DNA from 3 places in the Marinomonas dokdonensis genome. Region 1 is predicted to be linked to each of the others. Evidence: predicted binding sites of a transcription regulator. Region 1 holds the regulator's gene; each other region holds the start of a gene.
What was found. The regulator FliA, encoded in region 1, starts transcription of late flagellar genes. The targets are predictions, from matches to a motif close to CTAAAGTTNNNNNNNNNNCNGCCGATA.
Positions count from the first base shown of each region.

Region 2: a site for FliA is predicted at 3,285-3,311, ahead of ACUM5Y_RS02845 (flagellin N-terminal helical domain-containing protein). Genes of this name have one in related genera too.
Region 3: a site for FliA is predicted at 2,634-2,660, ahead of flgM (flagellar biosynthesis anti-sigma factor FlgM). Genes of this name have one in related genera too.

Region 1 is NZ_JBRAND010000001.1:473,048-479,237, forward strand. It holds gene ACUM5Y_RS02250 (protein-glutamate methylesterase/protein-glutamine glutaminase) at 1-26, opposite strand, end outside; gene ACUM5Y_RS02255 (chemotaxis protein CheA) at 55-2,316, opposite strand; gene ACUM5Y_RS02260 (protein phosphatase CheZ) at 2,329-3,111, opposite strand; gene ACUM5Y_RS02265 (chemotaxis response regulator CheY) at 3,121-3,501, opposite strand; gene ACUM5Y_RS02270 (RNA polymerase sigma factor FliA) at 3,557-4,294, opposite strand; gene flhF (flagellar biosynthesis GTPase FlhF) at 4,396-5,703, opposite strand; gene flhA (flagellar biosynthesis protein FlhA) at 5,803-6,190, opposite strand, start outside.
Region 2 is NZ_JBRAND010000001.1:597,487-603,676, forward strand. It holds gene fliS (flagellar export chaperone FliS) at 1-352, opposite strand, end outside; gene fliD (flagellar filament capping protein FliD) at 395-1,825, opposite strand; gene ACUM5Y_RS02840 (flagellar protein FlaG) at 1,863-2,285, opposite strand; gene ACUM5Y_RS02845 (flagellin N-terminal helical domain-containing protein) at 2,348-3,229, opposite strand; gene ACUM5Y_RS02850 (flagellin N-terminal helical domain-containing protein) at 4,428-5,312, opposite strand; gene ACUM5Y_RS02855 (HD-GYP domain-containing protein) at 5,640-6,190, opposite strand, start outside.
Region 3 is NZ_JBRAND010000001.1:615,505-621,694, reverse strand. It holds gene trpD (anthranilate phosphoribosyltransferase) at 1-219, shown strand, start outside; gene trpC (indole-3-glycerol phosphate synthase TrpC) at 240-1,052, shown strand; gene ACUM5Y_RS02945 (OsmC family protein) at 1,076-1,483, shown strand; tRNA gene ACUM5Y_RS02940 (tRNA-Arg) at 1,573-1,647, opposite strand; gene ACUM5Y_RS02935 (flagellar protein FlgN) at 1,769-2,248, opposite strand; gene flgM (flagellar biosynthesis anti-sigma factor FlgM) at 2,289-2,597, opposite strand; gene flgA (flagellar basal body P-ring formation chaperone FlgA) at 2,710-3,402, opposite strand; gene ACUM5Y_RS02920 (chemotaxis protein CheV) at 3,557-4,486, shown strand; gene ACUM5Y_RS02915 (CheR family methyltransferase) at 4,556-5,377, shown strand; gene flgB (flagellar basal body rod protein FlgB) at 5,579-5,968, shown strand; gene flgC (flagellar basal body rod protein FlgC) at 5,974-6,190, shown strand, end outside.

The DNA of each region.
Region 1 (6,190 bases):
TCGACAACTAAAACCTTTACAGGCATAACTCAGACTCCCAGACCATATCAAATTCTATCGCGACGCATAACTTTTTATCATACTTGGAACGTCTAGAATTAACGCAATACGGCCATCACCAGTGATTGTTGCGCCAGATATTCCCACAGTTCCCTGCAGCATTTTACCTAACGGTTTAATCACGACTTCTTCTTGACCAACTAACTGATCAACAACAAAGCCTACTTCGTTAATACCTACCTGAACGACAACCACATGAGCTTCTTCAGGTTGTTCATTGCCACTCGCCCCTTTCACCAACCAGTTTTTCAGGTGGAAGATTGGCAAGGTTTTACCACGAATTACCACTACCTGCTGACCATCGACAATATTGGTCTTCTTGAGGTTTAAGTGGAAAATTTCATTCACACTCACAAGTGGGAAAGCAAAAGCTTGGTCCGCCAGAGTGACCATAAGAGTCGGCATAATCGCCAAGGTTAATGGCACCTTGATGATAAACTGTGAACCTTGTCCTAACACAGACTTGATATCTAGTGTGCCGTTAAGCTGGGATATTTTGGTTTTCACCACATCCATGCCCACACCACGACCAGACACATCTGTAATCTCTACTTTTGTAGAAAAACCCGGTGCAAAGATCAAATTAAAGGCTTCATTGTCAGACAAGCGCTCTGCGGCATCGCTGTCCATCAAGCCTTTTTCCACAGCTTTCTTACGCAGAACATCCGCATCCATACCGGCACCATCATCTTCTATGGATAACAGTATATGATCGCCTTCTTGCTCTGCAGATAGTACTACTCGACCAACACGAGGCTTACCTTTAGCTTCACGAACATCTGGTGTTTCAACACCATGGTCAACGGAATTTCGCACCAAGTGAACTAGGGGATCCGCTAAGGCTTCTACTAAGTTTTTATCTAAATCCGTTTCTTCACCGTGCAACACCAAGTTCACTTCTTTCTTCATGTTACGCGCAAGGTCGCGTACCACTCGTGGGAAGCGGCCAAATACTTTTTTAATTGGCTGCATACGGGTTTTCATTACGGCATTTTGAAGATCGCCGGTTACCACATCTAGGTTGGACACCGCCTTGCCCATTGACTCATCTTCACTTTGTAGGCCAAGGCGCACTAAGCGGTTACGAACAAGTACCAGTTCGCCAACCATATTCATGATGTCGTCAAGACGTTTAGTATCCACTCGCACCGTGGTCTCTTGCACCACAGGCGCATTTGAAGCTTTAGCTTTTGGCGCCAAAGGCTCTTTTGCAGGCTCCGCCGCTTTCGCAGCAGGCTGCGCTTTAGGTGCTGATTTTGGCGCAGCTTTCGGTTTAGGTGCTGGTTTTTCAGCTTTCTTAGGTTCTGCTGCCGCTTTCGGCTCTTCGACTTTTGGCGCCTGCCCTTTACCGTGCAAAGTATCGAGCAAAGACTCAAATTCATCGTCGGTAATAAGGTCGGACTCGCCGCCCTCAGCAGGTTTATCAGTAGGCGTAGCATCAGACGCAGCACTGGTGTCTGCTTTTGTCTCTTCCGGTTTTTTATCTACCCCAGGTGCACTGCCACCATGGAGTTGATTAAGCAAGTCTTCAAATTCATCTTCGGTAATATCATCAGATTCAGCTGGCGCTTTGTCCGCTGCAGGCGTATTGCCTTCCTCAGTAACACCAGGTGCTCCGTTACCGTGTAATTGATCCAATAAGGCATCGAATTCATCTTCGGTAATATCGTCACTGTCTGCGGCAGGCTCTTTGGACGTTTCTTCAGGTGTCTCTTTCGAAGCATTCGTTTCCTCACCTAAAGCATCCAGTAAAGATTCGAATTGGTCATCAGAAATATCAAGATTTTCTTCGTCGCTGGACGCTTCAACTTCTGGCTCAGACGCTTCTTCTTGTGACTCTTCATTGGCCGCCAGTTCTTCTTCGCTTGGCGGCTCTGCATAAGCACTCAGTGCTGAAATAAGCTCAGGGTCGGCACGTTCAGGTTCACCACCGGCACGAACTGTTTCAAACATTTCGTTAACAGAGTCTAGGGCACGTAAAACAATATCCATAAGGTCAGAGTCAATTTGGCGCTGACCATTACGTAGAATATCAAATACGTTTTCGGCATAGTGACAGCAATCAACCAAAGCGGTTAATTGTAAAAATCCGGCCCCACCTTTGACTGTGTGAAAGCCTCGGAAGATAGCATTCAGTAAAGGTTTGTCATCTGGGTTTTGCTCTAGATCAACCAGCTGTTCAGATAGCTGCTCTAGTATTTCACCTGCTTCTACTAAAAAATCTTGTAGAATTTCTTCATCGACCTCGAAACTCATCCTCAGCCCCTTTTAGAAACCTAAACTCGATAATAAATCATCGACTTCATCTTGGTTATTAAGTACTTCTGGGTTGTCTGCAATATTGATCGCTGGACCATGTCCACGCGTGTCATCGACTTTTTTCTCTTTTACCGTATGTTCCATACCAGAAATACTGTCTACTCGACCCGCCACAGCGACCAAATGAACCAGTTTTTCTTCCACATCATGGATTAAACCGTTCACCTTGGTAATCACTTGTCCGGTAAGGTCTTGGTAACCTTGCTCAAGTAAAATCGTATTAAGATTGGAGTGCAGTGTGGTAGCACTGTCATCTGTATAAGCTAAGAATGCATCGATACGCTTATATAAATCACGGAATTCTTGGGGAGTTAGATCACGTTGGATTAAGCGTCCCCAGTCTTTGCGCAACTCTTTCGCACGAGTTTGCAATTCACTGGCAACAGGTACGCTATCGTCTACCATATCCATGGTTTTATTGGCCGCCGCACTGGTCATTTCAACGACATAGTTGAGTCGATCCGAGGCATCCGTAATGCGTGTTGCTGAATCATCATCTTTATTTACAAGTTCTGCTGAATCAAATTGAAAATCGCGAATGGCATCATGCAAGCTACGCGTTAAGAATCCAACTTCGTTATAAAAACTTTTATGTCGAGCTTCACTCAGCTCTTGGATGATTTTAATCGCACTACCAAAATCGCCTGCCTCAAGATGATTAACAAGATCTGTGGCACCGTTTTTTACTAGGCTTTCAAATTCGCTTATTTCAGACCCCAATTTACCTGACATTTGCCGCCCCTACTTCGTCGCGTCTATGCGTTCAAAAATCTTCTCAATTTTCTCTTTGAGAGCAACAGCCGTAAATGGTTTAACAACGTAACCGTTCACACCAGCTTGCGCCGCTGCAATGATCTGGTCACGCTTAGCCTCAGCGGTTACCATAAGTACTGGGGTACTTTTCAGTTTTTCGTCTGCTCGAACGGCACGTAGCAATTCGATCCCTGTCATACCAGGCATGTTCCAGTCAGTTACTAGGAAGTCTATGCTTCCAGCCTGAAGGATAGGCAATGCAGTGGTACCATCATCCGCTTCTACCGTGTTGGTAAAGCCTAAATCCCTTAACAGATTCTTGATAATTCGTCTCATCGTAGAGAAGTCATCAACAATCAGGATTTTCATATTCTTATCCAATGCAACCTCCATACCCTAAAGGTAATTTTTCACAACTCATAATTTAATCCTGCCAATCACTTAATCGGCTTCTTAATCGCATAGCCGCCTGGCTATGGATTTGGCTAACTCTTGATTCACTGACGCCTAATACAGCACCAATTTCTTTAAGGTTCAACTCATCATTGTAATAAAGCGAAAGAACCATTTTCTCACGTTCAGGTAAGCCATCAATCTCTTTGGCCAATTGCACCTGAAAACCATCATCTTCCGTTAATGAATAAGGTGTATTTTCATGGCTAGAAACAGGCGTATCTAAATTACTGGCATCTGAATCTAGCATTTCTTCGTAGCTAAACAATTGGCTCGACATGGAAGAATGTAAAATATCATGGTATTCGTCGATACCTATCCCCATGTGAGCAGCCACTTCTAAATCTGTTACATCACGGCCGGTTTTAGCTTCTAACTCTTTAATCGCGTTATTTACCGCTCGACCATTACGTCGCACAGAGCGAGGCGCCCAGTCGGATTTGCGCACTTCATCCATGATAGAACCACGGATACGTATGCCGGCATAAGTTTCGAAACTAGCACCCTTGGTAGACTCAAAACGTTTATAGGCTTCAATAAGTCCCATCATGCCCGCTTGAATCAAATCGTCCACATCCACACTGTCTGGCAATCTGGCCAATAGGTGGAAGGCGATTTTTTTCACCAAAAAAGCGTATTGATCTACGATTGCGTCAACCGAGACGGTAGCTTTTTTGTTATAGGTGTTATATCCGTTTTTACTCTGCATAAATGAGTCTTAACGACCTTTTAGTCACAAATAATTTTCATGGCTTTACACAACCTTACTACATAGTCCGCTACTGTGTGTTCGGTAGTAACATAACTTTACTAACTACCGTACTTTAGCGCCCCATACAATTGGTTATAGTGTTCTGCCGTATAAACTGCTCGGCTAATAATATTATGGGCACGGGCAGGTTCGATGTCATCTGGAATACGTTGTCCATCTGCAATATATACAACAGGCAAACCTTCTTCAACTACCACACTAATCGCCTCACCCAATGAAGCCGATTCATCCAGCTTACTCAGCACACAGCCATCAAGCTGGATCTGTGAGTAAACATCGATAACTGTCTTTAGCACTTGGCGCTGACTTGTACAGGGTAAAACCAAGAGTTTTTTAACATTTGCACGGGCTCGTTTCATCATCAGCAATTGGCGTTCTAAATTGGAATCTCTTGGATTCATACCTGCCGTATCAATCAACACTAAAGAATAATTCGCGTATTTCGCTAACACTTCATTTAGGTCAGAATATTCGCTGACGACTTCCACCGCTACGTTCAAAATACGCCCAAAGGTACGCAATTGTTCATGAGCTGCAATTCTGTAGGTATCTGTTGTCACAAGAACAACGCTGTCTGGCCCATGCTTCAGCACATGCTGAGCGGCAATTTTACCAATAGAGGTTGTTTTACCGACCCCAGTTGGTCCCATAAAAGCGATACAACCTTTTAACTCAGAGGCGCTAGAACGTACAGGAATATAGTCAGCCAAATGGGCTAGCAAACGATTCCAATCATCTTCTCGACCTTTGAGATCAATATCATCAAGCAGACGAGAAATAACAAAGTCTGATAAACCCAAGCGAGTTAATTTATCTCGAGCTTGAGCTTCAATAGGATCCACTTTCGCACCACTACTCGCTTGTACCAAGCTTTGACTTTGCTCTAGCATTTCACGAACGCGTAATAGCTCACGTTCCATGTCTTTAAGCTGTTTTGCGTCTTGCTGGTTACGAAGCGAAAGAGCTTCTTCTACGGAAGGGTCTTGATAATCAGGGGGCAAATCAGGCATATCGAATAAAGGCTTGCTGCTAGAGGTTGCAGGCACGGCTTCTTTATCCATTTTTTGCTGTTTAGCACGCTCTATGCGTTCTAAATAATCATCACTCGGACGCGCTCTCTCTTGACTCGGCACATCTCGATTAAGGGAAGTAGGCTCAGGTTTTGCCGATTTGTTAGACGACATACTAGAAGGCAATGATCCGTCATAGTCTAACGCGGCAACAATTTCAATTTCACCAGTAGGCAATCGCTGATTTGACAAAATGACCGCGTCAGGGCCTACCGCATCGCGTACTTTCCGTATCGCTTGCCGCATGTCAGGTGCTCGAAACCGCCTAATCTGCATGAATACTTCAATCCTTCCAGTTTATTTTTCTTACAAATCCATAGCTTACCCGAAAGGATAGGATAAATATAGAGACTAAATCACTCCATTTTGCAGATACTATTGACCAATTACGCCAACCACAGTAATACGTTTATGGTCTGGTACTTCTTGATAAGAAAGCACAGACATATTCACCATGCCATAACGCATGAATCGTGCAAGCATTGGGCGAATCGGCGCAGAAACAATCAATATTGGCGTATTACCCATTGCTTCTTGCTGTTCCGCAGATTGTTTGAGAGAAGCTTGCAATTGCTCTGCCATCTGCGGCTCCAATATAAGCGCTTCTTCATTTTTAATGCCAGACTGCTGACTTTGCTGAACTGTCTGCATTAACATTTTTTCAAGCTGCGGCTCTAAGGTTAGGACAGGGATTTCTTCAGCCCCTTCCGCTAAGGTTTGTATGATCAAACGCGACAAGGCCGTGCGCACTGCCGCTGTGAGA
Region 2 (6,190 bases), 120 kb from region 1:
TAATCTGCAAGATTAAGCCCATAACTTGATCAACAATTGCTGAGTCCTTGTTTACGCTGGCCTCATTAATACGCAGAACCATGTAATCGTATAGCGACTCTAGGTTATCCACTAATTCAGGGTTAGCATCTCTATCCAATGCATCTCTTAGGGCGTTGATGATTTCGATCGCTCGGGTTAAGGCTTTCGCTTTGCCTTCCCAATCTCCTCGATCAATGCAACCTTTACCAAGAGCCAGTTTTTCAAGCGCCCCTTGCATTAAGAGTTGGATAATTCGATGAGGGTCAGCAGAGGCCAAATCAGACTTAATAGAGTCCTTCTGATACGCTTGAATCCCTTTTTTGTTATACATAAACAGCCCCAAATATCACTTTCATTTCAATCTCATCAATGATTACAATTTTTCTAGCATAGAGTTTAGATAGTTACCTTGGGCATTCATACCCGCTAATTGAGAGTCTAAACCGGTAAACTTATCGCGTAATGTGGATTCGTAGCGTTCCATGCGTTTTTCATAATCATTGAGTGACTCTTCCGTGTCATCAATAGAGCGTCGAACTGACTCTTTAAGAGTATTGTTCATACCTTGTGAGCCAGTATAGTTATCCAGCAAGTTATCGAGTGACTCAGCTAACCCTGTATCGCCTGTAAATAAAGGGGATACTTCGGTGTAGCCTTTTTTCATCGCACTATCAAATTTCGCATTGTCAAAACTCAACACGGCATTATTCTGCATTTCGATGCCAATATCAAAAATAGATGAAAATACACCTGTATTGGTGGAGCTAGACATCAGTTCACTAGACAGAGAATTTTGTAAATTACGTATCATGCTGTTGCCACTCAGCACAGCCCCTTTGGCTGAGCTTTGCTTTAACACGCTGACCATTTCATTGTAGGAAGATATGAAGGTCTCTACCGCTTCTTTTACCGTTTGTTGATCATAACTAATATCAACATTAGCTGGCTTATCAGAAATTGCCAACGCTTCGATGGTTAATCCTGATACCGCATCTTCAAAGGTGTTTGTATCATTACGTATAGAAATACCATCAACGGTAATGATGGCATCTTTAGCTTCATCACCAAGCGGAGTATACAAACCTGCCGATAGCCCTTCGGTCGAGACACTGTCTAAACCGAACCCGGTTTCAATTAACGCAGGCGACTCTAGATCATCATCCACATCACTGACTAACTCACTCCCCTCGGGAACAGGCGTAGGTTCGTTGGTAATTCGTAAGGTATTTTCTGCGCCTTGCTTAGAAGACGTCATGGTAAGAAAAAGATTGCCGTTGCCATCATCTACAAGGTTCGCAGAAACACCAAAGTTTTCAGCAGAATTGTTTATTTGGCTACGTAATTGGGAAAGGGTTGTGCCAGGCTCAACAGTAAGTGTGAAACTATCATCGCCTGCCGATAAATTTAAGTTACCACCAACCGTGGTGATTATGTCATCACCGGAGCTGAACAAGCCATCTGCCGACACAATACGACTACCAGAAGCTGTTTGATTAACACTGATAGCATAAGAACCGTTAGAGGCTGTATTGTCAGTAGAGATGGCAATGCTTTCATTGCCTTCTTCTTGGTCAATGATGGCATTGCGCCCGGTAAACAGAGTTTCATCGTTCAATGTTTTGACGGAAGATTTAAAGCTGTCGATTGCTGCGCCAACACTCCCCAAAGCAGACAGTTTTGTCTCAAAACCTTCTAACTTATCGTTATAAAGCTTCACTTTGGTGTCTCGTTGGGCACTCACCATATTTTTAACAAGGCTCTCTAGATCGAGTCCAGAACCTGCCCCTAATGAGCCTACCGACATAACCTATCTCCGGATGCCTAAGCATCGTTTATCAAACTCAAGCCTGACTGTTTACCAAGCTGCCTTTTACCTCGCTAAGTTGACTCATGATAGCATCGATTCGCTCAGACATTTTAAGAAATTCTTCCGTCGGAATTTGACGTACAACATCCCCAGTCGTCTGATCCATTACTTTCACGACATTTTGATCACCGCCTTCGTTTACTTCGAAAGACAAATGAACACTCAGCTGAGCCATTTTCTGGTTTACTTTCTCGACCTGTTGCGGCTCAATTTTTTGACTTGATTGGGACGCCTGACCGTTATTTCCAGAATTTGCTCTATTACTATCGGCCGTGTTCTGAACAACTTTAGCGCTTGCTTGGCGCATTGCTCGAAAGTCATCAGCCACTCGCTGTTCTGGACGATTAGGAATGCCACCAAGTGCTTGCTTTGAAAAATCACTAGAACTAATAGACATTTCAGTATTCCTTCACAAAAGCAAAAGCTGAGGCCGCGCCCCAGCTTTTCGTAATCGCAATATTATCCCAATAGAGACAATGCTGTTTGCGGTCTTTGATTTGCTTGAGCCAAGATAGAAGAACTGGCCTGTTGCAAAATTTGTGCACTGGTAAGTTGAGCGGTTTCTTCAGCGAAGTCAGCATCACGTACACGAGATCGTGCAGCCGCTACGTTTTCACTGATGTTACTCAAGTTACTGATACTAGAGCTGAAACGGTTTTGTACAGCACCTAGGTTTGCTCGCTTAGAGTCTACCGCTGCAATCATGCTATCTAGGATAGAGATCATGCTTTGCGCGTTGGCAACACTGGATACGGAAGCTGTATCAGCCGTCACCTGAGTCGTCGCACCTGCAGACAAACCAGTCATAGTGAAACCACCAGAAGCCGCTAAGTCGATAGAGTCGTTGATACCACCCTTAGTCATACTGAAGCTGATTGTTTGGTTAGCATCAGCACCTACCTGGAAGATACCTTCAAACGTACCGTCAAGTAAGTTTGCGCCACCAAAAGTGGTATCAGAAGCAATACGGTTAATCTCAGTAGACAACTGACTAACTTCTTGCTGAAGCGCTACACGATCTTCATCAGAGTTAGAGCCGTTAGCAGACTGGATAGAAAGTGTACGCATACGTTGCAACATTTCAGTTGTTTCGTTAAGTGCACCCTCAGCCGTTTGCGCTAAAGAAATACCATCGTTGGCGTTACGAACAGACTGGTTCAAGCCATTGATTTGAGAAGTAAGACGGTTGGAGATTTGCAAACCTGCCGCATCATCCGCCGCACTGTTAATACGTAAGCCAGAAGACAAACGTTGGAAAGATGTATCCAGCGTTTTACCAGAGCTCATCAACTGACGCTGCGCATTTGTAGACGAAGTATTCGTATTTACATAAAGAGCCATTATAGCCTCCTAGTTTTTCAATTTTCTGCGATTAGTTTGCAGATCGTAATTTAGTTATCGGTCGACTTTTTGAGACCTTTAACACTTTGCAGAAAATATTTTCCCATTAACGGCAGAAACACACCGCACAACTGGCAAAAAATTTCCCTAACTCATTGATTTAAGTATTTTTTAAGAGAAAAAATAAAAATTACTTCTTCATTAAAAAAACTTAAAAAATCTTTAAAAACACCCTAAAAAAGGCGTTTATTGAACGTAGAATCCCTTCAACATGCCTGCGCCTATACACAAGCATGAAAACCCCACCAATCAATAAAACGAGAACCTATGAAGCCCTCGTCCTCAACTGGGAATAAGTGCAACACCGGAAGCTCCTGCCTGAGCCAACCTAGCTGGAGAGACTTGTATCTCAGGACACGTACCCCAGGCTTGCCGACAAATTTTTGCCAAACCAATAAGGGAAAGCTCCCTAGCCTAAAACCAGCCACCAGCGCACATTAACTAAAACTGCTTCACATTGGCTTCGGGCAGGCGTCATCACACGAAACCTGTCTCACCGAGTCTCATTCAACTTACCCAGCACTGTGAAAGAGCGCATGCAGAGCACACCACGAGCAATATGCTCGGCCTACCTACACATCAACAAATCCATGGATATTCAAATACTTAGTCACAAGCCAACAGCCCCAAAAAGCCCTCTTCAGCCACCAGTGATCCTCATAGTTAGACCCTTCTGCGTATCACACAGTAGACCTATAAAGGAGAAGTTTTCGTTCTCGCTCGCTTATTGAACATGGCCGTAAGCCGCTAAAGACCAAGCCAATCTCAAGGCTTTATCCATAACAATACACAAGCAGCTGTCTCGCAAAGCGACAGAGCTGTCCACTATGAACACTTGGACAAAAGCGTGAACGCTTGCCAACCTAGTTTTTTCGATTCAAATACCACATCCTTTTTCTATGACGCCGTCCGCCACTTAATTCGTATACGCTGGCTGAACAAATCTCACCGGCAAGTAAATACTGCTCATAAAAACACCAACAGCTTCTACAAAAACGAAAAAAGCCGGATGATTTCTCATCCGGCTAAAAGCCACCTCTAGGAGAGAGAAGTGACTTAAATTCGAGAACACACTCGAAAAAACAGTTATCTATTAGGCAAAGAATTGCCTCTTATCAATAGCTCATAAGCCGATAAATTAGTTCCCTAGTAATGACAAGGCCGCTTGTGGACGCTGGTTCGCTTGAGCCAAAATCGTACTACTTGCTTGCTGTAGGATCTGCGCACTGGTTAAGGCTGCTGTTTCTTCCGCGAAATCAGCGTCTCGAATACGTGCTCGAGCTGCAGCAACGTTTTCAGAAATATTACTTAAGTTACTAATGGTCGAACTGAAACGGTTTTGTACCGCACCAAGCTCGGCTCGCTTAGAGTCAATGCCTGAAATCATGGTATCAATGATGGAAATCATACTTTGCGCATTGGCTGCTGTAGAAACAGAAGCTGTAGACGCATTAACTGGCGTAGACGCCTGATTAGACAAACCAGACATGGTAAAACCATTGTTTGTTTGGTAGTCAATAGAGTTAGCACCACCACCAAAACGCATAGAGAAACTAATGGTTTGGTTAGCATCCGCACCAACCTGGAATACACCGTCGTATGTACCATCTAGTAGGTTACGTCCACCAAAAGTGGTTGTTTCCGCAATTCGGTTAATTTCTTCAGCTAGCTGAGCCATTTCTTCTTGCAAGGCCAAGCGGTCTTTGTCCGTGTTAGAGGAGTTTGCTGCTTGAATCGATAATGTACGCATACGCTGTAACATATCAGTTGATTCGTCTAACGCTCCCTCTGCGGTTTGGGCTAGTGAAATACCATCGTTGGCATTTCGAACTGCTTGGTTTAGACCGTTGATCTGTGACGTTAATCGGTCAGAAATTTGTAAGCCTGCAGCATCGTCTGCAGCACTGTTAATTCGTTGACCAGAAGACAAGCGTTGGAACGCTGTGTCTAGTGAGTTTGCTGAGTGCATTAACTGCCTTTGGGCATTTAATGAGGATGTATTTGTGTTTACGTATAAAGCCATTTCTTCTCTCCTAAGAAAATAATTTAAGAGCCACAACCTTTTGATTTAATTAGTTATTTGGCTGTTTGTCTCTTAAAACTGTTATCGACATCTTGGTATCGATCTTTAATTTTTTTTTCGTTTTTTTTAGATCTCGAATTTTTTCGAGCCTAAAAAAACGCTTCAATTAGGTATCGAGCCAAGTAGAAAAAACTTTAGGAAAGAAAGATAAAATCTTTTAGAAAATGAGCGGTTGTTGAGAAACAATATCGTATTGGGGAGAGACAAAGGTGTGACAACAGGCTCACCAGTTACCCTAGTGAGCTACAGAGTTTGGAATAAAAATGTTTATAGACAATTACTTAGCTTCAGCCCGTATTTTTGCGGAGTAACTTCTCGAATAATACTGATATCTGAATCTTGACTTAAGGACTTACTCAGCTCTAGATCCACCGATGGAATAAATGACTTATTTCTTAAACTATACACTTGGCGAACCAAAGCAGGCTGTAGTTTTTTGTCTAGGGTAAGCACAAATCCAAGCCGACCATTCGACAGCTCTACACAGGTACCCACTGGACATGAACCAATACTATTCAAGAAAACGGCTAAAAAATTGGGCTCAAAAGCACGCCCAGAATCTTCCAGCATACGTTTACGAGCAGTTATAGGACCACTGGCGCTTCGATGAGGCTGTACCGAAGTTATCGAATCAAAGGCATCGATAATTGCCGCCATTTTCCCATAATTCGAGATTTCTTGAGCACTTTTCCCTTGCGGATAACCGCTTGCATCCACTCTTTCATGATGATCAGTGAGCATTTGATAGACACTATTGGGCAAATCCGGACACTTTTTCAACACCTGTTCACCAAAGCGGATATGATTTTGAAAAAGCT
Region 3 (6,190 bases), 140 kb from region 1:
TTGATCAAGAGTGCCTTAGAAGGCAAAGGGGAAGTTAACCCTGCTCGCGATATTGTTGCTCTTAATGCAGGGGCTGCGATTTATGTGTGTGGTGTCGCGGATAGTTTGGCGGAAGGTGTGACCATTGCTGAAGATGTGATCGGTAGTGGCATGGCAAAAATTAAGATGTCCGAATTGGCGAGTTTTACTCGTTGTTTTATGGATAACGAATCCTTGTAGCGGATAGGAGCAATAGCTTAATGCAAGTTGAAACACCTACAATTTTAAAGAAAATTGTTGCTCGAAAATACGAAGAAATTGCTGAGCGCAAAGGGCATTCCCCTAATGAAAGCCTTGAGTTGGCAGCTTCTGTGGCGAATGTACATAATGCGCCTCGTGGTTTTGCTAAAGCCTTAAGAGCTAAGATCGCTCAGCAAGAAGCGGCTGTGATTGCAGAAATAAAAAAAGCTTCTCCTAGTAAAGGAGTGCTACGCGACGCTTTCTTTCCGGCGGATATTGCTAAATCTTATGAGGCGGCTGGGGCGGCGTGTTTGTCTGTTTTGACCGATCGTGACTTTTTCCAAGGTCATGAAGATTATCTCGTGGAAGCTCGCGCGGCATGTCAGTTACCCGTGATACGTAAAGACTTTATTGTCGATGAATATCAGGTGTTAGAAGCCCGCTCTATCGGTGCGGACTGCATTTTGCTGATTGCTGCGTGTCTAAGCGGTGAAAAGCTTCAAGCATTAGATATCATGGCGAGAGATTTGGGGATGGATGTGCTGGTGGAAGTGCATAACCGCCCAGAGCTAGAGTTGGCCTTAGAATATACCCAAACTGAGTTGTTAGGTATTAACAACCGAGATTTGCATAGCTTTGAACTGAGCCTAAATCACACTTTTGAGTTGTTGGACAGTATCCCAGAAGATCGCTTGATTGTTACCGAAAGTGGTATCCATACTCGTGACGATGTGGCGGTTATGAGGGAAAAAGACATCCACACTTTCTTGGTGGGTGAGGCATTTATGCGTGCGGATAACCCGGGCCAAAAATTGGCTGAGTTATTTAAGTAAACAGATTAGGTGAAATAAAATTGATGGAAACAAAAGTAAGTTGGCAAGAAGACGTTCATTTTACGGCTGAAACTGGCTCTGGCTTTAAAGTAGAGATTGATGGTCAGCAACTTGCAGGACCTCGCCCTATGGAGTTGATTCTAGCGGGTCTAGGTGGTTGTACTTCTTATGATGTTGTGGGAATTTTAAAAAAATCTCGCCAAGATGTAGTGTCCTGTGTGGCTGAAATTCAAGCTGACCGTGCGGATGCCGTCCCTGCGGTTTTCACTGAAATTCGTGTGAAATTTGTCGTAACTGGCCGCAAGCTGAAAGAGAGTGTCGTCGCCCGAGCGGTTAAGCTTTCTGCGGAAGAGTATTGCTCTGCTTCTTTGATGCTAGAAAAGGGTGGCGTTAAAATTATTCACAGTTATGAGATTGTTGAAGTGGAATAACCTACACCAGTTTCTGAAGAAGGCTTTCTAAGGTACTTAGGAGGCCTTTTTTTATGTTGGTAGGAATAGACTAAAGAAGCATTTTGAAATGGCGTCCCCGGCAGGAATCGAACCTGCAACCTAGCCTTAGGAGGGCCATGTTATATCCATTTAACTACGGGGACGCGAAGAGGCAATAGTATATAACGATTTGAGTGTTTTGTTGAAGTCTTGCAGCGCTATTTGCTGTCCATCTATATGAAAAAAAAGACTTTTTTGAATTTTGGTGTGTGAGTGCAGGGGGAATTAAGCTCTGCCTAAGGTGTGCTTGCTGCTGACAGGATGAGTAGCGCCTCTGGCGGTATAGACCTTGTTTTTGTTGTTATGACCTTGCAGTAACTCAAATAGACTCTTGTTGCGTTTTTGCAGAGTGTTAAGAATGCGGGCATTGCTATGGTTTTTGGTTTTGCATTCCTGCAGTGCGCTTTCACATTCTTGCATAAGCTGTCGAATGTCATCCAGTGAGTTGTCTTGCTTGGCAAGCCAGGATTTAAATTCTTGTTCAGTAGGGTTTTTGCGATCAACAATATCAAACTTGATCAGCACCTTGATGCGTTTTTCGTTTAACGCATTCATTTCTTCAAGTAGGAGCTTTTTTTGTTCGGCTAGGGATAAGATGATGTCACTGTTTAAGCCACCGAAAGCAACCCTTTCTTCATCAAGAAGATTAGATAGCTCTAGTAGTATCTCTTTACTTCTGATGAAAATAGGGGCAAGTGGCAGCATAAGATTAGGTGCTTAAAGGTCGTGTTGTGAGTACATCGACCTAAAACAAAGAATCCATTGAGGCCATGTTGTTGGCTAATTTTTGCGAATCTATACGATATTCACCTGCCGCGATAGCACGCTTAATTTGCTCAACTTTTTCCATATCAACATCTGGAAGGCTACTGATCTTTGCTTCTTGGCTTTGTAGTGTTTGCGCAGCACCGCTTAGGCGTACTGTATCTTCCGCCATTTTCTCATTGCTGCGGACATTACTTTCTACAGACGTGCCTGACGCACCTTCTTTCGAAGTGCGCTCATTCTTGCCGACACTATTTTGGGTAGATAACCCTGTTAAGTGTATTGCCATTATGTTTCCGCCTTAATTTGTTTTATCTAACAACACTATCGGCTAAGTTAATTAAAACTTTAGAAATATTTAGCTAAAAATAATTTTGCCAATCTAGATGATGTAAAGCTGCTTAATAGTTTACAAGAACCTCGCCACTAGATACAACTTTACCGTAAATAATTCGCCCTGAACTGGCATTTTTGACACGGATTTGTTGTTCTACGACGCCACTTTCTAACGCTATACCATTCATTTTGACTTGAATGCTGCCGCTTCTTGCGACGATTAACACTTGATCGCCTTTTTTGATCAATAAGGGTTGTTTCGTATTGGTGCTCGTAATAAAAGTGTTCGTTCGTATGTTTCGAGACGCAACTAAACCATAAGGTGGGCGCTCAGCGGTAAAGTATTGTCCACGAAGGTCAACCAGATCCACTTCGCCAATACTGGTGTTGGACTGGTTGATGGTGTCCCCTCGCTTAATTGGTGCACTGGTTCTTATTGCGGACACTAGGATTGATTGGGTGGCAGGAACATAGGACTTCCAAACTGGGTTTGAACAACTTATGACATAGTTAGTACGTTTCGCTGCACCTTCTCTTTGGTTGCTGATGCTCACTGTTTCATCTTGACAGGTTGGAAGGTAGTTAAGGGAAGCTAAATTGTTGAGCGCAATTTTGATGCTGGCATTGGGGTAAATTTCGGCCAAGCGTGGAATTTCGACTTCATTAATGAAGCGGTTTAACTGTTCTTCAATTGAAGCGGCAAAAAGTCCACCGATTTGTAAACAAATGAAGGCTATTGTTAGCCTTGCTACTCCCATAATGAATACTCTTTATCTCTAGTTGTGTATTTAATATCAGATAGGGGATAAGATATTAGTAAATTTATAAAAATCACTCTATCATTGGGCATTATCTTTTAACACTGGGTAGTTCCCCTTTTTGCTGTTTACTTAAGATTTGTTGGAGGCATGTATGGCTGGCGTTTTAGATAGTGTAAATCAACGCACTCAGCTGGTTGGAGAAAATCGCCTGGAATTGTTGCTGTTTCGTTTAAACGGTAAGCAAATCTACGGCATTAACGTTTTTAAAGTGAAAGAAGTTCTCCAATGTCCTAAATTGACCACCATGCCTCACAGTAGCCCTGTCGTTCGAGGGGTTGCTCATATCCGTGGTGGTACGATTCCGATTCTTGATCTTGGTCTTGCTACGGGTGCTAGCCCAATTGAAAATATTAGCCAATGCTTCGTTATTATTACTGAGTATAACCGTCGTATACAGGGTTTCTTAGTACGCGGAGTTGAGCGTATTGTAAACATGAACTGGAGTGATATTCAGCCACCGCCAAAAGGCTTGTCCAATGACAACTACTTAACAGCGGTTTGTCAGGTTGACAAAGAAATGGTCGAAATTATCGATGTGGAGCAGATTCTTTCCGAAGTGGCTCCGACTCGTCAGGCTATTTCAGATGGTATTGTCACCGATGATGTGCAGGAAAATGCCAAGCAACATCATATCCTAATCGTAGATGACTCTTCCGTGGCGCGGAAACAGATTAAACGCTGTATGGAGCAAGTTGGCTTTGCTACGACAGTGCTGTGTGACGGTCGAGAGGCTCTTGAGTTCCTGCAAGGTATGGTTGCTGATGGCGCAGATGTTACTAAAGAGTTTTCTATGGTCATTTCTGATATCGAAATGCCAGAAATGGATGGTTATACACTAACCACAGCGATTCGTAATGATAGTCGCTTACAAGATCTATTTATCTTGTTGCATACCTCTCTAAGTGGTGTCTTCAATGAAGCGATGGTTAAAAAGGTAGGAGCGGATGGTTTCCTTGCTAAGTTTCAGCCAGATGAACTGGCAAGACTGGCGATCGAAACTGTTCAAGTGCAAAGTGAGTAATTGATTCGACTTTGTTGAATAACTGTTAGAGCTCAATGCTGAAAATTGAGCCTGAAATATGGAGTGTTAATGCTCAGTAGTGCCAATGCTATTACACCTAATGGTTATGTTAAATTTCGAGATTACTTGCAAAAAGTATGTGGCATTTCGCTAAGTGATAACAAACAATACTTAGTGGCAAGCCGACTAGGCCGCATTTTAGAGCGAGAGAAGTTTGATAAAATTGAGCGCTTAGTTGAAGTGCTTGAAGCGGGCCGTAACCCTAAGCTCAAAGAAGAAGTCATAAACGCCATGACGACTAACGAAACTTTGTGGTTTAGGGACTCCCACCCTTTTGAAATACTCAAAAATAAGTTGCTGCCTGAGCACGCTAACGTCCCTTTAAGAATCTGGTCGGCTGCTTCTTCGACGGGTCAAGAACCATACTCCATTAGTATGGTGGTCGAGGAGTCCAAAACTCATAGCAGTCGCTGTGAAATTGTTGCAACGGATATATGCACCAATATCTTAGCTCACGCTAAGCAAGGGGAATACGATAGTTTAGCCATTGCTCGGGGGTTGGGGTTAGATCTTCAAAATAAATACTTCGATAAAATTGATGATAAAACTTGGAAAATTCGCCCTCAGATCAGTAAGCGTGTGAGCTTTAAACACTTAAACTTAATCGACTCTTTTAGTGCCTTGGGTAAATTTGATATTATCTTTTGTCGTAATGTGCTGATCTATTTCTCAGCTGATTTGAAAATGGATATTATTAAACGCATGCACGCTTGCTTAAAGCCCGGAGGATATTTGTTTCTTGGTGGCGCGGAGGCTTTGAGTGGTCTGTCAGTTTACTTTGAAATTGTCCAGTGTCACCCTGGAATTGTTTATAAAGCGAAAGCTTTGTAATTAGAACTCTTGTTTGTAGGCCCGCTTATGCAAATAAGCGGGCTTTTTTTGTCTAAAAAATCCCCACTTTAAGCTATTCGCTATTGCCGCTTTTTGCCGATCAGGAAAAAGTGAAACATTAAGGTGTTGATTTCGTTGTGTTTTTTATTTGGCATCATTATTGCTTTATGTATGTGAAGTGAATTAATACATGAGGTTAGGATGGCAATTTCGTTCGATAAGGCATTTGCAGGACACGATAAAATGTTGGGTTTTAGAAGTGCTCGTGCTGCCATACTTGCAAATAATATCGCCAATGCCGATACGCCTAATTACAAGGCAAGAGATATCTCTTTTGACGGCATGTTGGCGAATGAGCAAGCGAAATTGAAGTTGTCGGCAACCAGTCAGAACCATTTGTCTGGCGGCTCTAGCGCAACAGAAAGCGGGCTTTTTTATCGTAATCCTAATCAGCCATCTTTGGATGGTAACACTGTGGATATGCAGCGCGAACAAGCTGAATTTGCAGAAAACTCGTTACAGTTTGATACCAGCTTTATGTTTCTCGATCGCAAAATTAGCGGCATGAAAAAAGCGCTGACAGGGAATTAATTTTTATGTCTTTAAGTAATATTTTTGCTATTTCAGGCTCAGCTATGAGCGCCCAGACAGTCCGACTGAATACTGTGGCGAGTAATATGGCAAACGTGGACAGCGTGGCAAGCTCTGCAGATCAAACCTATCGAGCACGTAAGCCTGTGTTTTCACAGATGATGAATGACAATATGAAAAATTATGGTTGGTCGAATGCCACCATAGACGAGAGTGGTGCTG